Regions from separate parts of the Streptomyces sp. HUAS MS02 genome, predicted to be linked through region 3. Evidence: riboswitches for the same ligand, from Rfam matches in the RefSeq annotation. Region 3 holds a riboswitch; each other region holds the start of a gene.
The links. Region 3 has a riboswitch for cobalamin ahead of ACZ9QC_RS40070 (energy-coupling factor ABC transporter permease). Riboswitches for the same ligand answer to the same signal wherever they lie in the genome.
Positions count from the first base shown of each region.

Region 1: another riboswitch for cobalamin. It lies ahead of ACZ9QC_RS03115 (ABC transporter substrate-binding protein); the one in region 3 lies ahead of ACZ9QC_RS40070 (energy-coupling factor ABC transporter permease).
Region 2: another riboswitch for cobalamin. It lies ahead of ACZ9QC_RS32855 (cobalamin biosynthesis protein); the one in region 3 lies ahead of ACZ9QC_RS40070 (energy-coupling factor ABC transporter permease).

Region 1 covers NZ_CM146747.1:699,705-705,080, reverse strand. The annotation lists gene ACZ9QC_RS03125 (ABC transporter ATP-binding protein) at 1-241, opposite strand, end outside; gene ACZ9QC_RS03120 (FecCD family ABC transporter permease) at 238-1,353, opposite strand; gene ACZ9QC_RS03115 (ABC transporter substrate-binding protein) at 1,350-2,402, opposite strand; cobalamin riboswitch at 2,471-2,681, opposite strand; gene ACZ9QC_RS03110 (DUF6215 domain-containing protein) at 2,702-3,370, opposite strand; partial or broken gene ACZ9QC_RS03105 (Gfo/Idh/MocA family oxidoreductase) at 3,736-3,846, shown strand; gene ACZ9QC_RS03100 (alpha-L-fucosidase) at 4,116-5,376, shown strand, end outside.
Region 2 covers NZ_CM146747.1:7,630,563-7,635,938, reverse strand. The annotation lists gene ACZ9QC_RS32875 (helix-turn-helix domain-containing protein) at 170-1,027, shown strand; gene ACZ9QC_RS32870 (hypothetical protein) at 1,069-1,575, shown strand; gene ACZ9QC_RS32865 (DUF397 domain-containing protein) at 1,847-1,969, opposite strand; gene ACZ9QC_RS32860 (hypothetical protein) at 1,914-2,135, shown strand; cobalamin riboswitch at 2,241-2,383, shown strand; gene ACZ9QC_RS32855 (cobalamin biosynthesis protein) at 2,491-3,432, shown strand; gene ACZ9QC_RS32850 (cobyric acid synthase) at 3,429-4,955, shown strand; gene ACZ9QC_RS32845 (putative cobaltochelatase) at 5,133-5,376, shown strand, end outside.
Region 3 covers NZ_CM146747.1:9,277,378-9,282,753, reverse strand. The annotation lists gene ACZ9QC_RS40095 (glycoside hydrolase family 43 protein) at 1-575, shown strand, start outside; gene ACZ9QC_RS40090 (endonuclease/exonuclease/phosphatase family protein) at 562-1,497, opposite strand; gene ACZ9QC_RS40085 (ArsR/SmtB family transcription factor) at 1,576-1,935, opposite strand; gene ACZ9QC_RS40080 (MFS transporter) at 2,079-3,407, shown strand; partial or broken gene ACZ9QC_RS40075 (HoxN/HupN/NixA family nickel/cobalt transporter) at 3,483-3,695, opposite strand; cobalamin riboswitch at 4,001-4,183, shown strand; gene ACZ9QC_RS40070 (energy-coupling factor ABC transporter permease) at 4,214-4,933, shown strand; gene ACZ9QC_RS40065 (energy-coupling factor ABC transporter substrate-binding protein) at 4,930-5,376, shown strand, end outside.

The DNA of each region.
Region 1 (5,376 bases), 8.6 Mb from region 3:
GGCGGCCCACCCGGTCCAGTGGACGGTCGTCGAGGGTGACGACCCCCGAGGCGGGCGCGAGGACCCCGGCGAGCAGACGCAGCAGGGTGGACTTGCCCGAGCCGTTGGGGCCCAGCAGACCGGTGACGGTGCCGGGCCGGGGCGCCACGCTGACCCCGTCCATGATCAGTGTGCCGTCGGCGGTCCGGGACACCCGCTCGGCGCGCAGCCCGGGGGAGGCGCTGGGGGCGGTGTCGGTCATCGGGCGCTCCTGGTCCGGTACATGATGGCGACGAACGCCGGGACGCCGATGAGGGACGTCACCACCCCGACCGGCACCTCCTGCGGGTCCAGGACGGTGCGGGCGAGGGTGTCGACCCACACCAGGAACACGGCCCCGGCCAGGGCGGAGGCCGGCAGGAGCCGACCGTGGCCGGAGCCGGTCAGCGCGCGTGCGGCGTGGGGCAGCACCAGGCCGACGAAGCCGATCGCCCCGGCCGAGGCGACCAGGGCGGCCGTGAGCAGGGCGGTGGCGCACAGCAGGACGAGCCGGACGCGGGTCACGGAGACGCCGAGCGAGGCCGCCGCGTCCTGCCCGAACGCGAACGCGTCCAGCGCGTGGGTGTGCCCCAGGCAGACCAGGAGCACCGCCACCAGCACCGCCAGGCACACCGTCACATCCGTCCAGTCGGCACCGCTGAGCGAGCCGAGCAGCCAGAACAGCACCGCGCGGGTGGTCTCGGCGTCGGCCGCGGTCATCACGATGAAGGAGGTGAGCGCGGAGAACAGTTGCATGGCCGCGACCCCGACCAGCACCACCCGGTCCGTGGTGCCGCCGAGGGTGTGGCTGAGCAGCAGCACGAGGCCGAACGAGGCCACCGCGCCCAGGAACGCGCCGCCGGAGACCGACAGCGCGCCGCCTCCCGCGCCGAGCACCACGACCACGACCGCGCCGGTCGACGCGCCGGAGGAGACACCGAGCACGAAGGGGTCGGCGAGCGGGTTGCGCAGCAGGGACTGCATCACCGCGCCGCACACGGCCAGTCCGGCGCCGCACACGGCGGCCAGCAGGGTGCGCGGCAGCCGTAGGTTCCACACGATGCCGTCCCGGATGGGCGTCAACTCCGTGTGCCCCCAGCCGAGATGGGCCACCACCGTGGACCAGACGTCGACCACGCCGATGTCGGCCGGCCCGATGGTGATCGCGAGGGCGACGGACAGACACAGCACCACGCCCCCGGCCGACCACGCCGACCCCCACCACAGCCCCCGACCGACGGCCCCCGCCGCAGCCGTCCGACGCGCCTTGGCGGGGGTCGGCGCTCCGGTCACCTCGTCGGCCACCGGTTTCGTGTCGGGTTCCGGGGCCGTCATCCCGTGAGGCCGTACTCGCGCAGTGCCGCCGCGAGCTTCTCCACGCCCTCGACGGTGCGGATCGTCGGGTTCATGGCCTGGCCCGGCAGCCGTACGTACCGCTTCTCGCGCACCGCCGTCATGTTCCGGGTGACCGGGTCGGACTCCAGGAACTCGATCTTCTTCGCGGCCGTCTCGGCCGTCTGCTGCTTGCGGACCAGGTCCCCGATGACCAGGACGTCCGGGTCGCGGTCGGCGACGGTCTCCCAGTTGACCTGGGGCCACTCCTCGTCGGTGTCGTCGAAGACGTTCTTCGCGTCCAGTTCACGGGTGATGATCCCGGGGGCGCCGCAGCACCCGGCGAGGTACGGCGACTGGTCGTTGGCGAACCAGTACAGGACGGTGACCCCACGCGCGTCGAGTCCGGCGGTCGCCTTCCTGACCCGGGACCTCAGCTCGGCCACCAGCTTCTCGCCGCGCTCCTCGACCCCGAAGATCCGGGCCAGATCACGGACTTCGCCGTAGACCGTCTCCATGGTCAGCGGCTCGGTGCGGACGCCGTCGCCGTCCCCGCTGTTGTCCTTGCCCACACAGTCCGACGGCGACAGATACGTGGGCACGCCGAGCTTCTCGAACTCCTCCCGGGTCGCCACCCCGCCCTTGCCGAGCGTGGAGGCGAACGAGGAGACGACGAGGTCGGGTTCGGCGTCGAGGACCTTCTCGAAGGAGGGTGCGTCATCGGCGAGCCGGGGCACCTTCGCGTTGGCCTTCTCCAGCCCCTTCGGCAGCGGATCGGTCCAGGTGGCGGTGCCCACCACACGGTCGGCGAGCCCGAGGGAGAGCAGGATCTCGGTCGTGCCCTGGTTGAGGGAGACGGCACGCTCGGGCGGGCTGTCGACCCGCACCTCGCGCCCGCAGTTGTCGAGCGTCACCGGATGACCGGCGGATCCGCCCGGGGCCGGACCCCGGTCCGACGACGCTGTGGAACCGGAGCCCCCGCAGCCGGTCAGCAACAGGGCACCGGCGGTCAGGAACAGGACGGCATGGCGGACGGGGCGTGCGAGCGGCACGGGACTTCCTTCGGCGTCGAGGGCTCATGCGCGAAGCCCGGTCGTACGGTGCTTCCCCGGGCACCCCTCGGTGCCGGGGACCGCCAGCAGGTCTTCGGACTCGGGGTCACCCGGACGAGACGCCTTCCCGGACCGCGATCGTGACCGCCGTCCAGTGGCCGTTGTCCCGCCCGTCACCCTCACCGCTGCGCGTCAGCTCCGGATTCACACCGGATTCCCTGACCCGTACGCGTACTTATGTGCGCGCACACGGGTTCGACTGGCGTCGGCAAGCTATCACACGCGCTTCCGAGGGCCCGTCAGTTCGCGGGCTTCCAGCCGGGGAGCGTCGGCAGGACCTTCTCGGCCACACGGAACAGCGCCGCGTCGTCCGGAATCTGGGAGTCCTGGCGGTAGATGACGAGTTCGAAGGTGCTGCCGCTGTCCTTCGGGTCGGTCGCGACCAGCAGCTGCCGGGCGACGCCGCCGGGAGCGGACTCCGGGTCGCTGCCGTCGAGACGGAACGAGATGCCGATGGTCCGGCCCGAGTACAGGGCCGCCGTGTGCCCGAGCACCTTCCTGGTCTCGGCGCCGGAGCCCAGATAGCCGACCGCCTCGGCGACCGGAAGATCCTCGTACGACGCCGAGAGCTCCACGGTGTACGTGTCGAGTTCGACGGTCGCCTCGGGGGTGACGGTCCTGGTGCCGTCGAACCAGGTGGACTCGTTCTCGCTGCCCGAGGCGATGACCGCCTGCTCGGTGGGCGTCCCGAGGAGCTCCGGCAGGTCGGCGCGGTTCAGCGCGGTGCACAGCTGTGCACCGGAGACCTTGCCCCGTGCCGCCGGAGAGGGGTCGTCCGACGACGACGAGCAGACGGCCGGCCCCACGGTCTCGGGGGTCGTGTCGAGGAGGTCGCCCAGCAACCACAACCCGCCCAGCAGCACACCGACGGTCGCCACCGCCGAGACCACCTGGCCGCCCGTACTCATCTCCTTCGCCGGGCCGCGTCGCGCACCGGCCCCGGGACCCGGTTCCGTCCCGTGTCCCGTGTCCGGATCGACTCCCGCACCCGTCCCCGGATCCGCTGCGGAGTCCGTTTCCGTATCCGCTCTTGAACCCGCTCCGGAATCGGCGAAATCGTCGACCATGTCCCCCCGTGCCCCCACCTTGATGTGCACACGCCTGACGTGCGCCGGGGGAGCCTAACCGGTGATCGTCGCGAGGGGGAAACGATATTCCGCGCAGGCGTGAAGCAGGGCTCCCGAGGGGAGGCCGAGACCCGGTGCGCCGCTGCCCCGGGCGTCGTGGCGGTCCACGAAAGGAAGGAACGCCATGTTCGTGCAGGACTCCCTACGTGCTCGCCGCCCTCGCCCACGACCTGCCCGTGCTGTGTGAGAAGCCCCTCACCCCGGATCCCGCCGCCGCGCTCCGGCTGCTGGAGGCGGAGCAGCGGCTGGGCCACCGCGGGTCCAGGTGGGCGCGCCCAGAGCGAGGGCGTCCGCACGGAGGTGGAACTCGTCGAACGCCCCGCCCTCCACCGCTGACCGCCGGAGCGGCGACCTTCGTTCCCAGGCGAGAACGGCCGACGCCGTCACCGTCACAGACATGTGATGTCTCACCTCGGATCAACCGGTATTCAGTGGCACGAAACCGAAAAATGACATTGTTCTGCATGGCTATTCATCACTGCGTGGCCGTTGACAGTGATGGTCCGCATGCCTGAGGTTCGTGGTCATGTCGCAATCGATCAGCAGGCGCACGTTGATGGCCGGTGCCACGGCCGTCGTCGCGGCCACCGGGGCCGACGACGCGTTCGCGGCCGGGGGTGCACCGACCGCCCCGAGGGCCTACACCCCGACCTGGGAGTCCGTGAACCGGCACCCCGCCGCCCCCGAGTGGTTCCGGGATGCCAAGTTCGGCATCTACTTCCACTGGGGGGTGTTCAGCGTCCCGGCGTACGACAGCGAGTGGTATCCCCGCAACATGTACAACCCTGACGAGCGGGCCCATCGGCACCACGTCGCCACGTACGGGGACCCGGCCGACTGGCCGTACCACCAGTTCATCGACGGGGCCGACGATCTCGCGGGCCGTCATGTGGAGTTCGCGCCGAAGCTCAAGTCGGCGGGCGGGAACTTCGACCCCGACGAATGGGCCCGGCTCTTCGTCGACGCGGGCGCGCGGTTCGCCGGGCCCGTGGCCGAGCACCACGACGGCTACTCGATGTGGGACAGCCGGGTCAACGAGTGGAACTCCGTGGCCAAGGGGCCGCGCCTGGACCTGCTGAAGCTCTTCACCGACGCCATCCGCGCCAGGAAGCTGAAGCTCCTGGTCGCCATGCACCACGCGTACAACCACACCGGCTTCTTCGAGTTCGCGCCCCCGCAGTCCGACCCGAGCCTCAAGAAGCTGTACGGGCAGTTGAGTCCGGAGGCGGAGAACCAGCTCTGGTACGACAAGCTCAAGGAGGTCGTCGACCGGTCCCGGCCCGACATCCTGTGGCAGGACTGGCGGCTCGACCACATCGACGAGACCCAGCGGCTGAACTTCCTGTCGTACTACTTCAACCAGGCCGACAAGTGGGGCAAGGAGGTCGTCGCCACCTACAAGGACGGCTTCAACAGCCACGGTTCGGTCTTCGACTACGAGCGCGGCGGCCCCGCCGACCTCACCGCGCCCTACTGGCTGACCGACGACAGCATCTCCGACTCCAGCTGGTGCTACACCGAGGGCATCGGCTACTACTCGCTCGCGCAGATGCTGCACTCGTTCGTCGACCGCGTCAGCAAGAACGGCACCGTGCTGCTCAACATCGCTCCGCAGGCCGACGGCACCATTCCGCAGGGCCAGCGCGACCTCCTGCTCGGCATCGGCGACTACCTGAAGCGCTTCGGCGAGTCGATCTACGGCACCCGCGCCTGGACCGCGTACGGCGAGGGGCCCACCAAGATGGGCGGCGGCTCCTTCACCCGGCCCACCGCCGGCACCCCGCAGG
Region 2 (5,376 bases), 1.6 Mb from region 3:
TACGGGGGTTTTCTCTGCATTCGGAGCAGCAGAACGACCCTGCCGGAAAGCCACATGTCATACTGACGACGGCTGGTGGCACCCGCTCAACTGCCCTACTCTGATGGGGTAGTTGCTGTTCGACGGTGGCCGCCTGACGAGTCAACGACGACATGTGGCAGGGAGCACCATGGCCAGGGACATCGATCCGAGCCTGAATCGACGCAGGCTGCGAATCGAGCTGCGGAAGGCCCGCGAGCGGGCCGGACTGACCCAGCAGGATGCCGCGAATGGCCTGGAATGGTCACTCTCCAAACTCATCCGGATCGAGAACGGCATCGTCAGCGTCAGCGTCACGGATCTGCGGGCCCTGCTGCAGCAGTACGGCGTCTCGGAGCCGGCTCTGGTCACCGAGCTCGAGGACGCCGCCCGGGGCTCCAAGGGGCCGTCCTGGTGGGCTCCGTACAGCGAGGTCGTGTCCACCCAGTACGCCCGATACCTCGGCTACGAGGGGGCCGCCAACAGCATCCGGATGTACAACCCCATCCTGCTGCCCGGCCTGCTGCAGATCGAGGACTACGCGGCCGCGGTGATCTCCACCGGCGACCCGGGCCCGACCCTACGGCGGCAGATCGAGCTGCGGGCGACCCGCCAGGAGCGCTACTTCGACGGCGACGGGGGGCCGCACGTGGACGTGGTCCTCGACGAGGCGTCCATTCGGCGCGTCATCGGCGGCCCATCGGTGCACCGCCGCCAGCTGGAACACCTGAAGACCCTGACGGAACACCCCCGGGTGAACCTGCAGGTGCTGCCCTTCTCGGCGGGGGCGCACTTCAGCATCACCGCCACGTTCATCCTGCTCGGCTTCAAGGACGACGACGACCTGCTGTACCTGGAGAGTCCGCAGGGCGGGCTCACCAGCCGCGAGGACCTCGACCTCACGGCCCGCTACCAGGAGTGCTTCGAGGAAATCAGCACCATCGCCTATCACGGTGACCGGATGATCGAGCTGATCGACACGGTCAAGGAGAGTCTGGACAATAGCTGATCCCGGGGCGGCACGGCCCGGGCGGATTCGGGGGAGGGCCGATGGCGGTCTTCGAGATACGAGAGTGGTGGCGCCGGCTCCGCACGGCCCGCGCCGTTCCGGCGGGCGAGGCCTCCCGAGTCCCTCCCGAGTCCATGGAAGAGGAAGAACCGCTTCCCGTCGACGACTGCACCCTCAAGGCGTACGCCATGCAGCGGTCCGACTGGGCGGACTCACTGATCCGGGTGGAGAACGCCCGGGTGGACGGGGAGATACGTCTGCTGTCGACCAGGCTCCTGCTGGGCACGGCATGCGGCAGCATCCTGCTGTTCAGCATCGCCGCGGCGGCACGCGTCGCCCCCGGTGTGTCCTTCGCGGCCGCGACACCGCTCGCCACGGTCGTGATCGGCGCGCTCGGGGCCGCCCTGGTCACCGCGCTCGGCGCGGGGCTGGGCAGCGCGCTGCGTCACCGCTCCGGGGGCGCACCGGGCGCTCCGGTCAGTGGCGCTGCGACCTCCGGGGCTGAGCCGACGCCAGGGCCCGGTTCAGAACCCGGACCCGCTCCGTGACCGGGGTGATCCCCCACCACAGACCGGCGCCGCCGGCGATGAGCACGGTCACCGCCAACCAGACCAGTCCGCGGGCCTCACCGGCGGGTACCAGCAGCGCGGCGACGGCACCGGCCCCGACGGCCAGGACACCCATCACCGAGCAGTAGAGCGCCAACGGCGCGGCGGCCGCGACACGTGTTCCCCTCGTGCTTGGTTTTCCCGTGCGCGCCGAGGAAGAGCCTTTCGACCGGTTTCCCATGTGCGTACCTCCCGTCCCCCGGGCGGATCGTCACGAGCCGCCCGCTCCCGGGTCCACAAGCCCCGCCAGAAAACCACACCACGCCGCGTAGCGGAAGGTGAGCACAGCGTCTTGGTTCGACTTCGAGTCACGGATCATCACCCGCGTGTCCAAGACGGCCAACTCGACGCACTCCCCGCCCTGGTTGCCGGAATGGCTGCTCCTGATCCACACCGGTCCGGGCGACTCCCTGCCGATCACACCGACCTCCTCCCAGCCCACGAGTCAGCGCACCGACACGGCGTCCACCCTGTCGTTCCCTCAAGTGTTCCCAGCTTGAGCGCCGGGGAAGAGCACGGAAAGAGCCGATTCGGGCGAGTGACGCGATTTCAGCGGTGTGGGGCTCGGCACACCGTTGCTTCGCAGGTCAACAGCAAGTTGACGGGTCTTCCGGGAGCGTGGTGGACTGCCGGGGCCATCTACGACGGCAGGAGAGGAAGCCGGTGCGAGTCCGGCGCGGTCCCGCCACTGTCACCGGGGAAGAACCTCCCGGGAGCCAGGAACTCTCGCCGTCGGTCTCGTCGAACCAGGGCGTGGACACCCTGAGTGAGGACACAACGCCATGTGCGCCATGCGCGGCTGCCGTTCGGGGCTCGACGCCCGCCCCCTGCCCGACCCCGTGAACGGCTGAACCCGTGCGTGCCGATCGCGTGTTCGCGTACGGCGCCACCGCCGGAGTCCTCGGTGACCTGCTGCTCGGTGATCCTCGCCGGGGGCATCCGGTCGCCGCGTTCGGGCGGGCCGCCGGCGCCGTGGAGCGGGTGCTGTGGCGGGACCACCGGGGGTGGGGCGCGCTGCACACCGCCGTGTGCGCGGGCGGCGCCGTGGCGCTCGGGGCCGTCGCCTCGTCCGCCGTACGGCAGTCGCGTACCGCCTCCGTCGCGTTGACCGCCGCCGCCACCTGGGCCGTCGTCGGGGGGACTTCGCTCGGGCGGGAGGCCCGGGCGATCGGGCGGTCCCTGGAGGCGGGGGACGTCGACGGCGCGCGGGACCGCCTGCCGCATCTGTGCGGACGGGATCCCCAGGCGCTCGACGCGGACGGGATCGCGCGGGCGGTCGTGGAGTCCGTCGCCGAGAACACGTCGGACGCCGTGGTGGGGGCGCTCGTGTGGGGAGCCGTGGCGGGTGTGCCCGGGCTGCTGGGGTTCCGGGCCGTCAACACGCTGGACGCCATGGTCGGCCACCGGTCGGAGCGGTACCGGCGGTTCGGATGGGCCTCCGCGCGGCTGGACGACGTGGTGGGGTGGCCGGGAGCACGGCTGACGGCGATGCTGGCCGCGGCCTCCGGCGGGAATGCCCGGGGGGCCGTACGGGCCTGGCGCGCCGACGCGCACAGACATCCGAGCCCCAACGCGGGGCCCGTGGAGGCGTCGTTCGCGGGGGCGCTCGGAGTACGGATGGGGGGCACGTTGTCGTACGGGGGGCGGGTCGAGCATCGGCCTGTGCTCAATGGGGAGGGACGCGCCGTCGACGTGGGCGACATCGAGCGGGCCGTGCGGTTGTCCCGGCGGGTCGGATGGCTGGCGCTCGGGATCGGTGCGGGTGTGTCGCTGCTGCGGTCGAGGAGTCAGGGATGAGTGGCGGGCTGTTGGTCGCCGGGACCACCTCCGACGCCGGGAAGAGCGTGGTCACCGCCGGGATCTGCCGGTGGCTGGTGCGCCGGGGCGTCAAGGTCGCGCCGTTCAAGGCGCAGAACATGTCGCTCAACTCCTTCGTGACGAAGGAGGGAGCCGAGATCGGGCGGGCGCAGGCCATGCAGGCCCAGGCCTGCCGGGTGGAGCCCACCGCGCTCATGAACCCCGTGCTGCTCAAGCCCGGGGGCGAGCGCAGCAGTCAAGTGGTGCTGCTGGGGAAGCCCGTGGGCGAGATGAGTGCGCGCGGCTATCACGGCGGGCGGCAACAGCGGCTGCTCGGGACCGTGTTGGACTGTCTCACCGAGCTGCGGGGCACGTATGACGCGGTGATCTGCGAGGGGGCCGGCTCTCCGGCCGAGATCAATCTGCGGCGGACCGACATCGTCAACATGGGGATCGCCCGGAACGCCGGGCTGCCCGTGCTCGTGGTCGGCGACATCGACCGCGGTGGGGTGTTCGCGTCGTTCTTCGGGACGGTCGCGCTGCTCTCCCCCGAGGACCAGGCCCTCGTCGCCGGGTTCCTCGTCAACAAGTTCCGGGGCGACGTCTCCCTGTTGGAGCCGGGGCTGGACATGCTGCACGGGCTCACCGGGCGGCGGACGTACGGGGTGCTGCCGTTCCGGCACGGGCTCGGCATCGACGAGGAGGACGGGCTGCGGGTCTCGCTGCGGGGGACGGTGCGGGAGTCGAACGTCGCGCCGCCCGTCGGGGAGGACGTGCTGCGGGTCGCCGTGTGCGCGGTGCCGTTGATGTCCAACTTCACCGATGTGGACGCGCTCGCCGCCGAACCCGGTGTGGTCGTGCGGTTCGTGGACCGGGCCGAGGAACTGGCCGACGCCGATCTCGTCGTCGTCCCGGGGACCCGGGGCACGGTCCGGGCGCTGGAGTGGCTGCGGGAACGGGGACTCGCCGAGGCGCTGCTGCGCCGGGCCGCCGAGGGGCGGCCGGTCCTCGGCATCTGCGGGGGCTTCCAGGTCCTCGGGGAGCACATCGAGGACGACGTCGAGAGCCGCCGGGGGCATGTCCCGGCGCTCGGGGTGCTTCCCGTCCGGGTGCGGTTCGCCCCGGAGAAGACGCTCACCCGGCCCGTCGGGGAGGCCCTCGGGGAGCGGGTCGAGGGGTACGAGATCCATCACGGGGTCGCCGAGGTGCTGGGCGGCGAGCCGTTCCTGGACGGGTGCCGGGTCGGGCAGACCTGGGGCACGCACTGGCACGGGTCGCTGGAGTCGGACGGGTTCCGGCGGGCCTTCCTGCGCGAGGTGGCCGCCGCCTCGGGGCGCCGGTTCGTACCGGCCCCGGACACCTCGTTCGCCGCGCTGCGCGAGGAGCAGCTCGACCGGCTCGGCGACCTGATCGAGGAGCACGCGGACACGGACGCGCTGTGGCGGCTCATCGAGTCGGGTGCGCCCAGCGGGCTGCCGTTCGTTCCGCCGGGGGCGCCGGGGGTGCCGGGGGTGCCGGGATGAGGGCGCCGCCGTCTCCGGCTGTCCCCGCAGGGGCGGGGAGACACCAGAACGCCGCCCATGCGCGGGCTCATCGCCGGGCCATCCCCGCTCAGGCGGGGAGCACAGCACCAGGTTGACCGCGCACGAGCCGTCGAGCCGCCCGCATCTCACCCATTCACCCGTAGGAGGGCCCACCGCGTGAGCACGCACTTCCCCTTCACCGCCGTCGTCGGGCAGGGCGACCTGCAACTCGCCCTGCTCCTCAATGCGATCAGCCCGCGCATCGGCGGTGTGCTCGTGCGCGGTGAGAAGGGCACCGCCAAGAGCACCGCCGTGCGGGCGCTCGCGGCGCTGCTGCCGGAGGTGGAGGTCGTCGTCGGCTGCCGGTTCTCCTGCGACCCCGTGAAGCCGGACCCGGCCTGTCCGGACGGGCCGCACGAGC
Region 3 (5,376 bases):
ACGCCCTGGACCGGCCGCTCATCGGGCGCGACGACTACGCGGGGCAGATGATCGACCCGGCCGTCTTCACGGACGACGACGGCACCGCGTATCTCTACTGGGGCAACAGCGAGGCGTACGGGGTCCCGCTCGACGAGGACATGGTCTCCTTCGACCCGGCGCGGGTAAGGCGGTTCACGCCCAAGGACTTCCGCGAGGGCGCCTTCGTCCTCAAGCGAAGGGGTGTCTACTACTACATGTGGTCGGAGGACGACACCCGCAGCGAGGACTACCGCGTCGCCTACGCCACCGGCCCCACCCCGCTCGGCCCGTGGACCGAGAAGGGCGTGATCCTGCGGAAGCGCCCGGAGCACGGGATCCTCGCGACCGGCCATCACACGGTCGTGAACGTCCCCGGCACGGACGACTGGTTCATCTGCTACCACCGGTTCGCGATCCCGGGCCCCGGCACCCCGCGCGGTGACGGCGTCCACCGCGAATCCACCCTGGACCGGCTGGTGTTCGCGACCGACGGCTCGATCGAGGAGGTCGTGCCGACGCTGGAGTCCATCGGGCCGGTGGTCAGTCCAGGGTGATCCGGGCGGCGACGGGCAGGTGGTCACTGCCGGTGGCGGGCAGGGCGCGGATGTCGGCGACGGTCGCCGAGCGGGCCATGACCTGGTCGATCCGGGCGAGCGGGAGACCGGCGGGGTAGCTGAAGGCGAAGCCGCGCTCCGCCACGTTCATTCGTGTGGTGAGCGGTGCCAGGCCGCGGTCGTCGACCGTGCCGTTGAGGTCGCCGAGGAGGACCACCGGGTCGCGCGTCTCGGCGGCGACGGCCCGGCCCAGCAGGCCGGCGCTCTCGTCACGCCGGTGTGACGCGAGTCCGCCCGAGCCGAGGCGGACGGACGGCAGGTGGGCGACGTACACCGCGATGTCGCCGTGCGGGGTACGGACCGAGGTCCTGAGCCCGCGGCGCCAGTCCTCCTCGATCCCCTCGGGCTTGATGTCCAGCGAGCGGGTCCCGGTCAGCGGATGCCGTGACCAGAGTCCGACGGTGCCGCGGACCGCGTGGTGCGGGTACTCCCGGGCGAGCGTCCTCTCGTAGACCGGCAGTGCCGAGGGCACCAGTTCCTCCAGCGCGACGAGGTCGGGCCCGGCCTCGGCCAGGGCGCGGGCCGTACCCGCCGGGTCGGTGTTCTCGTCGCTCACGTTGTGCTGCACCACGACGAGATCCCGCGCCCCGGGGGACGCGCCGGGCAGCAGCAGACCGCCGAAGGTGTACGTCCAGGCCGCCGCCGGAAGCAGGAGCGCCAGCAGCGTGACGGCCGAGCGGTGCAGCAGCCCCACGCCGAGCAGGACCACGACCACCAGGCCGAGCCAGGGCAGGAACGCCTCCAGCAGACTGCCCAGCCGGCCCACGGAGTTGGGGACCAGGCCGGGGAACAGCACGAGCCCGGCTGTCAGCCCGGCCGCCGCGGCGCTCACCCGTCCGGCACCGGGGCGGTCCGGCCGCACGCGGTCAGGAGACGGCACAAGGGACGGTGGAGAGGACGGCGGAGGGGACGGTGGATGTCCGGCGGTCATCGGCCGTCCTCAGTCGTGCGGGGCCTGGCCGCTGACCCGGTGGTCGGCGTGGCTGAGCGCCTCCACGACCAGGCGCTTGAGGTGCCCGTCGGCGAGGCTGTAGTAGATGTGCCGGCCTTCGCGGCGGGTGTCCACGAGCCCGGCCAGCCGCAGCTTCGCCAGATGCTGGCTGACGGCCGTGCGGGACGCCTCGCAGCGGTCGGCCAGTGAGCCGACGTCCGACTCGCCCTGAGCGAGCAGCCACAGCAGATGCAGCCGGGTGACGTCGGAGAGCATCGCGAACACTCCGGTCGCCTCGGTGAGCCGTGCGCTGTCGGGGGCGCGCAGATGCGCACCGGACGCAGGTGACACGGCATGGCGTTCAGGCATGCGCCCAGCGTAGGCGCTCCGCCGGGGGTGCGGGGGGGTCGGCTCTTGGCCGCGGGTTCGTGGGGGCTGGTCGCGCGGTTCCCCGCGCCACTGCGGGACGCTCTCATGTGCATAGGTGCGCACATGACGGCTATCATCTGTTCATGCTTGCCGTACTGCGTCATCGTGCCTATCGGCGGCTCTTCGCCGCCCAGGTCGTGGCCCTGGTGGGGACCGGGCTCGCGACCGTCGCGCTCGGGCTGCTGGCGTACGACCTCGCGGGCGCCGACGCCGGTTCCGTCCTCGGTACGGCGCTCGCGATCAAGATGGTGGCGTACGTGGTGATCGCCCCCGTCGTGGGCGCGGTCGCCGACCGGCTGCCCCGCCGGGCCCTGATGGTGGCGGCGGACCTGGTGCGGGCGGGGATCGCCGTGTCCCTGCCGTTCGTCGGCGAGGTCTGGCAGGTCTACGTCCTGGTGTTCCTCCTGCAGTCCGCGTCGGCCGTGTTCACGCCCACCTTCCAGGCCGTCATCCCCGATGTGCTGCCCGAGGAACGCGACTACACCCGGGCCCTGTCGATGTCCCGGCTCGCCTATGACCTGGAGAGCCTCTTCTCCCCCGCGCTCGCGGCCGCGCTGTTGTCCGTGACGACCTACGACGGGCTGTTCACCGGCACGGTCCTCGGGTTCCTCGCCTCGGCCGCGCTGGTCGTCTCCACCGCCCTGCCCGAGCGGGCCGCCGGCACCGCCCCGTGGGCGGGCGGCGCGTACGCCAGGGCCACCGCCGGGACGCGTCTCTTCCTCGGCGTACCCGAGCTGCGGGCCCTGCTCGTCCTGAACCTCGCGGTCGCGGCGGCCGGGGCGATGGTGACGGTGAACTCCGTCGTCTACGTCCGTGATGTGCTCGGCCTGTCCGCGAGCGCCCTGCCGCTGGCGCTCGGGGCGTACGGGGCGGGGTCAATGGCCGTGGCGCTGGTGCTGCCCCGGGTGCTGGAGAAGGTCCCCGACCGTGCCGTGATGCTGCCGGGCGCGCTGTCGCTGGCCGGCGTCTTCGCCGGGCTCGGGGCCGTCACCGGCGCGCAGGGCGGGAGTTGGCGGCTGCCCGCGCTGCTGGTGCTCTGGGCCGCGTTCGGTGCCGCGTGCTCGGCGGTGCTCACTCCGGCCGGGCGTCTGGTCCGCCGCTCGGTGGCGCCCGGGGAGCGTACGGCCGCGTTCGCGGCCCAGTTCTCCCTCTCGCACGGCTGCTGGCTGCTGACGTATCCGCTGGCCGGATGGCTGGGGGCGACGGCAGGGCTGAACTGGGCCGTGCTCGCCCTGGGTTCGCTCGCGCTGGGCGCGGCGCTGACGGCCGTACGGCTGTGGCCTGCGTCGTCGACGTCCCACGTGCACGCCGGGCTCCCCTCCGGTCACCCCCATCTGGTGGGCGCCCGACGCGTCCGGGCCGGATGGCGGCACAGTCACGGCCATCTCGGGGACGGGCTGCACGCGCACTAGGGAGTGGCCGAGGTGCGGCGGTCAGCCGGTCGTCCACTTCTGCTCGATCCGCGCGAACCGCCAGACCAGCAGGGCTGTGTTGTCGATGGCGGCGATGTGGTCGGCGTCGAAGGCGTGCCGCATGCCCAGGGTGTAGGCGGTGACGCCCATGCCGACGCCGAAGGTCTTGCTGCCGACGCTGTGGTGCTCGGGGGCGACGATCACCACGAGCGTGAACCAGCCGATGAGGTGCAGAGCGAGGATGAACCCGGCCATCCCGGCCAGGCTCGCCCACTCCCCGCGCGTCAGGGAGGAGCGGATCCGCCGCCAGGAGAGTCCGCCCGGCCCGGCGGTGGCCGAGGGGGCGGTGTCGGTGCCAGGAGCCATGGGGCGTGCGCCTCTTCTTCCATGGGTGCGTGCGGTCGCGTCCTCTCAGCCTTGTGCGCCATGTTGGCAGCTGCAACTATCTCGCAGTAAAGCTCGCGTCTGCTTTCGGTCAGCCGTGGGCTCCTGTCGACGCGCGAGGCGTGCGCCGGAGCGTGCGCCCGGGTGTGAGCTGTCGCACGGCGCCCGCGCGCCCCTGGCCTCCGCTTGTCAGCGTCCTTATCTGGGCACTACTGTCACCACGCCTTGGTGAACGGGAAATCCGGTGTGATGCCGGTGCGGCCCTCGCCACTGTGATCGGGAAGTCCGGCTCCGGTCCTCACGGACAGCCACTGGGTCTTCGGACCCGGGAAGGCGGAGCACGGGCGGTGTCACCCGTAAGCCAGGAGACCGGCCAAGGCGCGTCAACCATCCACGAGGTGCTGGAGAGGGTCTGCTGAGCCATGCACATAGCCGAGGGTTTCCTTCCTCCGGCGCACGCGATCGCCTGGGGTGTCGCGTCCGCGCCGTTCGTCGTCCACGGAGTACGGGCACTCACCCGTGAGGTCAGGGAGCACCCCGAGAGCACACTGCTGCTCGGTGCCTCGGGTGCCTTCACCTTCGTCCTGTCCGCGCTGAAGCTGCCGTCGGTCACCGGGAGTTGCTCCCACCCCACCGGCACCGGCCTCGGCGCCATCCTGTTCCGGCCGCCGATCATGGCGGTCCTCGGCACCATCACCCTGCTCTTCCAGGCCCTGTTGCTCGCCCACGGGGGTCTGACCACGCTCGGCGCCAACGTCTTCTCCATGGCGATCGCCGGCCCCTGGGCGGGGTACGGCGTCTACCGGCTGTTGCGACGCTTCGACGTGCCGCTGATGGTGACGGTGTTCTTCGGCGCGTTCGTCGCCGACCTGGTCACCTACTGCGCCACCAGCGTGCAGTTGGCGCTCGCCTTCCCCGACCCGAGCAGCGGTTTCCTGGGCGCGCTCGGCAAGTTCGGCTCCATCTTCGCCGTCACCCAGATCCCGCTCGCGGTCAGCGAGGGTCTGCTCACCGTGCTGGTGATGCGTCTGCTGGTGCAGTCGAGCAAGGGCGAACTCACCCGGCTCGGCGTGCTCCTGACCGGCAGGCAGGGCCGCACCGGGGCCGAGAGGGAGAACGAGACCGAGGCGGTGGCCCGATGAACCGGAACACGAAGATCAACGTACTGCTGCTGCTCGTCGTGGCCGCGCTCGCCGTCCTGCCGCTGGCCCTCGGCCTCGGTGACCACAAGGAGGAGCCGTTCTCGGGCGCCGACGGCGAGGCGGAGACAGCGATCACCGAGATCGAGCCGGACTACGAGCCGTGGTTCTCCCCGCTGTACGAGCCGCCGTCGGGTGAGATCGAGTCGGCGCTCTTCTCCCTCCAGGCGGCCCTCGGCGCGGGCGTCCTCGCCTACTACTTCGGCGTCCGCCAAGGCCGGCGCCAGGGCGAGGCCCGGGCGCGGGCGCTGCTGGACGCGGCCGGGGAGACCGACAAGGCCCCGGAGAAGCCGGTGGACGCGACCGTGGCGGCCTCGACCACGAGCGCGTCCGGCCCGACGGTGAGCGCGTCCAGCCCTGCGGCGAGCGTTCCGGCGGCCGCGGCC